2 regions of the Stenotrophomonas sp. STEN240 genome follow, and region 1 is predicted to be linked to the other one. Evidence: riboswitches for the same ligand, from Rfam matches in the RefSeq annotation. Region 1 holds a riboswitch; the other holds the start of a gene.

The links. Region 1 has a riboswitch for thiamine pyrophosphate ahead of ACVOKO_RS05660 (TonB-dependent siderophore receptor). Riboswitches for the same ligand answer to the same signal wherever they lie in the genome.
Region 2: another riboswitch for thiamine pyrophosphate. It lies ahead of thiC (phosphomethylpyrimidine synthase ThiC); the one in region 1 lies ahead of ACVOKO_RS05660 (TonB-dependent siderophore receptor).

What each region holds. Positions count from the first base shown of each region.
Region 1 covers NZ_JBRRBO010000008.1:83,447-87,626, forward strand. The annotation lists gene ACVOKO_RS05640 (leucine-rich repeat-containing protein kinase family protein) at 1-87, shown strand, start outside; tRNA gene ACVOKO_RS05645 (tRNA-Cys) at 269-342, opposite strand; tRNA gene ACVOKO_RS05650 (tRNA-Gly) at 416-491, opposite strand; gene ACVOKO_RS05655 (phosphotransferase enzyme family protein) at 881-2,017, shown strand; TPP riboswitch at 2,060-2,154, shown strand; gene ACVOKO_RS05660 (TonB-dependent siderophore receptor) at 2,224-4,180, shown strand, end outside.
Region 2 covers NZ_JBRRBO010000010.1:59,305-63,484, forward strand. The annotation lists gene ggt (gamma-glutamyltransferase) at 1-357, shown strand, start outside; gene ACVOKO_RS06680 (BCCT family transporter) at 720-2,300, opposite strand; TPP riboswitch at 2,618-2,719, shown strand; gene thiC (phosphomethylpyrimidine synthase ThiC) at 2,836-4,180, shown strand, end outside.

The DNA of each region.
Region 1 (4,180 bases):
CCCGCACAGCGCACGCAGCTGCAGGCAATCGAATGGCGCGCATTTGCGCACCTTGAAGATGAGATCAGCGCGCGAACCGGCATCTGACAGCAGGCTTTGCCTGCTCACAGGCGGGCGCCAACCTGCACCGCGCGCGCCACCTCCCTCTGCCACCCATAAACCCGTCGCAGAGGGGATTACAGCGCCAAGCCGCAGGTTGCAGGCGACCGGCAACAAATCGCGGAAAACAAAAAAGCCCTGATTTCTCAGGGCTTTAGTGCTTGCCTCATGGAGGCCTGGGTCGGAATCGAACCGGCGTACGCGGATTTGCAATCCGCTGCATAACCACTCTGCTACCAGGCCAAACAACTTGCATCGTCGAAGCGATACACCACCTCGACATGAAAAGACCCCGCTGCGGGGGCCCTTTCAGATTTGGAGCGGGAAACGAGACTCGAACTCGCGACCTCAACCTTGGCAAGGTTGCGCTCTACCAACTGAGCTATTCCCGCGTGGTGTGCCGCGCATATTACAGACTTCACCGATGATGCGCCAGCGCTTTTAACAATTTCTTTCACATTGTGCGGGTGGCTGAAGGGGCTGGGTGCGGGCGGTGCTGATGAGCCGCAGGGGCTGGGGCGGCCTGGACGCTTGTACGGGTGAGCCCTTTGCCGAGCATGGCTCGGCGCTACGATGCTTTACGGGTGAGCCCCCTGCCGAGCTTGGCTCGGCACTGCGATGCTTTACGGGTAAAGCCCTTGCCGAGCATGGCTCGGCACTACATTGGTGCCGTCTCCCTTTCACGCGGCCCGAAGGGAACTTGGTGGGCTGGCTTTTTGCTGGTCGCTACAACTGACGTACCATCGCGCCTCTCTCGCATCACCTGCCCCAGCCTGTCCTGATGATCCAGCAACCGCACCGCGTGCAAGGCCTCAACAACGATGAAGTGGCCGCTGACTGGCCCGCCATCGACGCGCCCGAGCTCGCTTGGCTGCAGAAGCATTACCCGCAGCTGCAAGCCGACAGCCAGCTGCTCTGGCACAGCCCGCGGCCGATGTCGGCCGCTGCCATCGTGCAGAGCGCGCGCGGCAAACTGTTCATCAAGCGCCATCACCGGCTGGTGCGCAGCGCTGCCTGCCTGGAAGAGGAACACCGGTTCATCCAGCATCTGGCCAACCATGGCGTGCCGGTGGTCACCCTGTTGCAGGGCAAGGATGGCCATACCGCCATCGAACACGGCGATTGGACCTATGAACTGCACACCATCGGCGAAGGCGCGGACCTGTACCGCGATGCGCCGTCGTGGACCTTGTTGACCGATATTGAACGCGCACGCGCGGCCGGCCGCATGCTGGCCACCCTGCACCGCGCCTCGGCCAGCTACCAGGCGCCGCAACGCAGCACCCAGCTGCTGGTCGCACGAGATGAGCTGATCCGCGCCGAAGACCCGATCGCCATCCTCAAGGCCGACCTGCCCAACCGCCCCGGCCTGGCCCGTTACCTGGCCCGCATCCCCTGGGAACAGCAACTGCAGCGCAACGTCCTGCCCTGGCACAAGGGCCTGGCCCAGCGCCTGCAGGCCGAGCCGCAGCTGTGGGCACATAACGACTGGCATGTTTCCAACCTGCTTTGGGGCACCGACCAGCACGCCAACGAAGTCAGCACGGTGCTGGATTTTGGGCTGGCCTCGCCCACCAGTGCCCTGTTCGACCTGGCCACCGCCATCGAACGCAATGCGATTGCCTGGCTGCAACTGGAACGCGGCAACGACGCGGTGCGCATCGATATCGCACTGGCCCTGCTCGAAGGCTACCGCCAGGTCCTGCCGCTGTCGGCCGAGCGCGTGCACCTGCTGGCCGACCTGCTGCCGATGGTGCATTTCGATTTTGCACTGTCCGAAGTGGAGTACTTCGAAGGCATCACCGGCTCGACCGCCAACGCTGATGTCGCCTGGCAACCGTTCATGCTCGGCCACCCGCAATGGTTCGGCAGTACCCCTGGCCAAGCCCTGCTGCATGCCCTGCACGAGGCAGCCTGAAGCAGGCCGGCTCGCAAATCGTTCGCATTTGTAGTGAAATGCCCCCTGAAGCGGGGGTGCCTGGAATGCCAGGCTGAGAGAGTCCCTTGGAACCTGATCCGGTTTGCACCGGCGTAGGGAGCTTTGAGCAGCAGTCGTAGCGCCGTCACCGGCGCTGCGCATGCACGCCTTCGCTTCGTCTCCCTTGTTGTCTGAAGACGAATCGAATGAACCGCTGCCTGCGCCCCACGTTGTTGTCCCTCGCCCTGAGCACTGCCCTGCCGCTGTATGCCAGCGACACCGGCCTCGATGCGGCCGCCGAACACTCCCCGACCGAACTTGCCGCCGTGCGCGTGCAGGCCCACCAGCCGGAAGCAGACAACGCCCGCGTCAACAGCTTTGGCAGTGGCGACTGGAAGAACACCCCGGCTTCAATGAACGTGCTGGATCGTGACCTGCTCGACCACCAGCAGATCCGCTCGCTGTCCGAACTGGCCAGCAATGACGCCTCGCTCGGTGATGCCTACGCGCCGGTGGGTTATTACCAGAACATCGCCATCCGCGGCTTCGCGCTGGACACCGCCACCGGCTACCGCTTCAACGGCATGTCCATTGCCGGCGAACAGCGCCTGGCACTGGAAAACCTGCAGTCGGTGGAAATCCTCAAGGGTGAGGCCGGCCTCGCCGCCGGCGTGATGGCGCCGGGCGGCATCATCAATTACGTCGGCAAGCGGACAGCGGAAGTGCGCACCCTCACCCTGGGCAGCGATTCCGAAGGTTCGCGTTACGCGGCCATCGACGTCGGCCACTGGCTGACGCCGCGCTTCGGCCTGCGTTTCAACGCAGCCTGGGATGACAGCAAGTCCTATATCGAACATGCCGATGGCCGCCGCAACTTCTATGCACTGGCAACCGACTGGCTGATCGGCGAACGCGGCAAGCTTGAAGTGGACGCCAACTACCAGACCAGCATGCAGCGCTCGGCCTCCGGCTATCAGCTGCTGGGGGGCAGCACGTTGCCGACCGGCGTGGACCGCGAGCACATGCTCGGCTACCAGCCGTGGCAGCAACCGGTGGGTATCGCCAGCACCAACATCACCGCACTGCATACCTACGATTTCAATGCCAACTGGCAATCGCGCGTTGCGCTCAGCCACAGCCGCACGGTGATCGACGACAACGTCGCCTTCGCCTACGGCTGCTACTACGCCGCGCAATGCGCCGACGGCAGCGTGCCCGGCAACTACTTCGCGCCCAACGGCGACTACGACATCTACGACTACCGCAGCCCGGACGATACCCGCCGCAACCAGGAACTGCGCGCCGAGCTGCGTGGCAGCTTCGACACCGGCAGCTTCGGCCATCAGCTGATGCTGGGCGCTGACCAGTTCCGCCGCACCGTGGACAAGCGCCGCAACGTCAACGAGTACGTCGGCACGGTCAACATCCACGACAACCGCCTGCCGGTATTCGAACCCTCGCCGCTGCAGCCCGGCGCATCCGCACGCCGCCTGGACAGCCGCCAGACTGCGGTTTTCGCACTGGACCGCATCCAGCTCAATGAAGACTGGCAGTGGCTGGCCGGCGGCCGTTACGTGCGCCTGGACGAACGCGCCTACGACAAGCGCGGCAACCCGCAGCGCCGCAGCCGCCTGTCGCGCTTCCTGCCGCAGACCGCCGTGCTGTGGAAAGCCAGCGACAGCCTCACTGCCTACGCCAGCTATGTCGAAGGCATTTCCTTGGGCCAGGAGGCACCGTTCTGGACATCGAATGCCGACACCTTCCTGCCGGCAGTGCAATCGCGCCAGCTCGAAGTCGGCGTCAAGTACGCCAGCAGCGAACAGCTGAACCTGGGCGCGGCACTGTTCCGCACCACCCAGCCGTATCAATACGCGAAACCCGACAACAGCGATGTCGGCTACACCTTTGTTGAAGAGGGCAAGCAAGCCCACATCGGCCTGGAACTGACCGCCAACGGCCAGCTCAGCGATGCGTTGCAGATCATCGCCAGCGCCAGCGTGCTGCAGGCGCGCGCACGCGATACCGACACGCCAAGCTACCAAGGCCACCAGCTGGTCAACGTGCCCAAGCTACGCGGCAGCGTGCACCTGAGCTATGCCCTGCCCTTCATCGAGAACCTGGACCTGACCGGCGGCTGGCGTTATGCCTCGGCCAATACCGCGC
Region 2 (4,180 bases), on a different contig from region 1:
TTCGCCAGCTTCGGCGTGATGGGCGGTGCAATGCAGCCGCAAGGGCATGCGCAGATTGTGATGAACCTGGTCGACTTCGGCATGAACCTGCAGGAGGCCGGTGATGCGCCGCGCATCCAGCACGAGGGCTCAACCGAACCGACCGGGCAGGCCACCGCGATGAGCGATGGTGGCGAGGTCAATCTGGAAACCGGGTTTGCCTATGAAACGGTACGCAGCCTGATGCGCAAAGGTCACCGCGTGGTGTTTGCCGATGGGCCCTACGGCGGCTACCAGGCGATCATGCGTGATCCGGACAGCGGCGTTTACTACGGTGCTTCGGAAAGCCGCAAGGATGGGCAGGCGGCGGGGTATTGAGCCTTGCTGCTTGGGGTTGTGGCGGGGGCAGAGCCAGAGCCAGAGCCAGAGCACCCCTCCCCAACCCTCCCCTTCGCTGCGCGAAAGGGAGGGGGCTGTTCTTGGCGATCTGCAAGGTTGCGGCGGAGCCGCTTCTACTCCCTCCCTTTCGCGTAGCGAAGGGGAGGGGCCGTTCTTGGCGATCTACAAGATGGCGACGGAGCCGCTTCTACCCCCTCCCTTTCGCGCAGCGAAGGGGAGGGTTGGGGAGGGGTAGCGCTTCGCTGCCGTCCTTGTCACCCAATTGTTCAGAAGCACTACGCAACTGGACGCCTGGCCAGCTGCACGCACCGCGTTGATTCACAACCCAACGCAGCTTCCGTCTACTTGTCCAAGCCTGACGAATGCTCACCCGCCGCACGTGCTTCTTCCTGCGCAGCCTGCTCACGCTCGATCCAGGCCTCGACAATGTGCCGCGTGCGCAGCGCAAGCCGGCGCTGGCGGTTGTGTTCGGCATCAAGCACCCGGTACAGCGACACCATCACCAGTACCATCAGCAACGCGAATGGCAGCGCGGCGATGGTGATCATGCCCTGCAACGCCTCCAGTCCGCCGGCGAGCAGCAACACGGCGGCAATAAGCGCAACGGCGACGCCCCAGACCAGTTTGCGTGACAACGGCGGGTCGCCGGCTTCGTCGGTGGACATGCTGGCGAGGACCAGCACCGCCGAGTCGGCCGATGTCACGAAGAAGATCACCAGCAGTACCAGCGCCAGCCCAGACAGCCAGAGCGAGGCGGGCAGACTGTCGAACAGCGTGAACAACACGGTTTCATAGCCATTGCCGAGCGCCTGCACCAGGTCCGCATGGCCGAACAGCTGCGACCACAACGCGGTGCCGCCGAACACGGAGAACCACAGGAAGCCCAGCAGGGTGGGGGCAAGCACGACGCCCACCACGAACTCACGCACGCTGCGGCCGCGCGACACACGTGCGATGAACGCGCCGACGAACGGTGCCCAGGCAATCCACCAGGCCCAGTAGAAGATGGTCCAGTCCGCGACCCAGGTGCTGCCGGAGAAAGGCGACATGCGCAGACTCATCGTCACCAACTGGTTGAGATAGGAACCGAGCGTGGTGGTGAAGGTGTCGAAGATGAAACCGGTGGGGCCAAGCACCAGCAGTGCGGCAAGCAGCAGTGCAGCCAGTGCCAGGTTGAAGTTGGACAGCCACTTGATGCCGCGATCAACGCCGCTGGTAGTTGAAAGCATGTACAGGACGAAGGCCACCGCGATGACCGTCATCTGCAGGGGAACCCCTGCCTTGACGCCAAACACGCGCTGCAGGCCGGCGGCGATCTGGATGGTGCCGAACCCAAGTGTCGTGGCCACACCGATGGCCGTGGCGACCACTGCGGCGATGTTGACCAGCTGGCCGAACCAGCCGCGATGATGGCGGCCGATGATGGGTTGCAACATGTCGCTGATCAAACCGCGTCCGTTGCGGTTGTACTGGAACCACGCCATCGCCAGCCCGATCAGTGCATAGATCGCCCAGGGATGAAGGCCCCAGTGGAAAAACGCATAGCGCATGGAGGCGCGCGCGGCGTCCATGCTCTGCGGCGGCAACCCTTCCGGTGGGCTGACGAAGTGCGATATGGGTTCGGCGGCGCCCCAGAACACCAGCCCGATGCCCATGCCGGCGGCAAACAGCATCGACAACCAGCTGGCGCGGGAGAAATCCGGTTCGGCATCTTCACCGCCGATGCGCAGGCTGCCAAAGCGGCCAAACGCCAGATACATCAGAAAGATCAGGGTCAGGAACACGATCAGCAGGTACATCCACCCTGCTCCGCGCACAACCTGGCCCAGCATGGCCTGGACCACGTCGTTGAAGGGCCCGGGGGCGAAGCCGGCAATCAGCACCAGCAGTGCGACCAGCGCAATGGAGACACGGAACACCATCGAGGAGCTTCTCCGATCAGGTGGGCGAGAGGAACTCGCCCGGGCCGGCAGGGCAGCCGGCGGGCGCCCCAGCAGGGGTCAGGAGGGCGGGCCGGCAATTGCCGCGCGGGCGGCGTTGGAAGGGCCCATGAGCGAATGCTATGTAATCTGGCGTCACGACTGCGTTAGCGCGCCGTCTGCGCGGGTGTGGCCCACGCAGCGCTGGGTTAATGCAGGGCCAGCTGCTGCGGTCTGTCGCACTGCGGTTAAACACGTGCATGCACGCCACAGCCGGCTTTTTGCCGGGTTGGCTTTCCCGCCGATTGCAGGTCTAATGGCGCCCGAAGCGGGGGTACCGCGGCCATTGGGTCGCGGTTGAGACATACCCTTCGAACCTGATCCGGCTCATACCGGCGTAGGGAAGCTTCGTGTGCTGCCAGCCGCTGCGCCCGTAATGGGCCGTGTGCGGGTAGCGTGCGCCTTCGCTTCGTTCCGCCATGCGAATCCCTCGCGTGGCCTTCGCACCCCGTGTGCGGATCGACCAGGACGAATGCCAATGAATGCACAGCCCAGCCTGCAGCAACAGGCCCAGCAACTCTCCGAATCCGTGACCCGGCCGATTCCCGGCTCGTGCAAGGTCTTCGTCAGTGGTTCGCGCCCGGACCTGCAGGTACCGATGCGCGAGATCGCGCAGACTCGCACGCCCACCTTGTTTGGCGGGGAGGAGAACCCGCCGGTCACCGTATATGACACCTCCGGCCCGTATACCGATCCGCAGGCCAATATCGATCTTGCCGCCGGACTGGCAGCGGTGCGTGCACGCTGGATCGAGGAACGTGGTGATACAGAGCAGCTTGCGGGTTTGAGTTCCGACTTCGGCCGTGCCCGCCAACACGATGCCAGGCTCGATGCGGTGCGCTTCCCGGGGCGCATGCTGCCGCGCCGCGCCATCGGCGGCGCCAATGTCACCCAGATGCACTACGCGCGCCGCGGCATCGTTACCCCGGAGATGGAATATGTCGCCATCCGCGAGAACCAGCGGCTGGATGCCGTGCGCGATGCCGGCCTGCTTGCACAGCATCCGGGGCAGAGCTTTGGCGCCAATATCCAGCAGATCATCACGCCCGAATTCGTACGTGACGAGATCGCAAGGGGTCGTGCGGTGCTGCCGAACAATATCAACCACCCGGAAAGCGAGCCGATGATCATCGGCCGCAACTTCCTCACCAAGATCAACGCCAACATCGGCAACAGCGCGGTGTCTTCCGGTATCGCCGAGGAAGTGGAAAAACTGGTGTGGGCCATCCGCTGGGGCGGCGATACGGTGATGGATCTGTCCACCGGCAAACACATCCATGAAACCCGCGAGTGGATCGTGCGCAATTCGCCGGTGCCGATCGGCACGGTGCCGATCTACCAGGCCTTGGAGAAAGTGGATGGCCGCGCTGAAGAACTCAGTTGGGAAATCTTCCGTGACACGCTCATCGAGCAGGCCGAGCAGGGCGTGGACTACTTCACCATCCATGCCGGCGTGCTGCTGCGGCATGTGCCGCTGACTGCCAAACGCGTTACCGGCATCGTTTCGCGTGGTGGTTCGATCATGGCCAAGTGGTGCTTGGCGCACCACAAGGAGAACTTTCTCTACACCCACTTCGAGGACATCTGCGACATCATGAAGGCCTACGACGTGTCCTTCAGCCTCGGTGACGGGCTGCGCCCAGGCTGCATTGCCGATGCCAACGATGCGGCGCAGTTCGGCGAACTGGAAGCACTTGGCGAGTTGACCAAGATTGCATGGAAGCACGATGTGCAGACCATCATCGAAGGCCCAGGTCACGTGCCGATGCAGCTGATCAAGCAGAACATGGACAAGCAGCTGCAGGAGTGTGGCGAAGCACCGT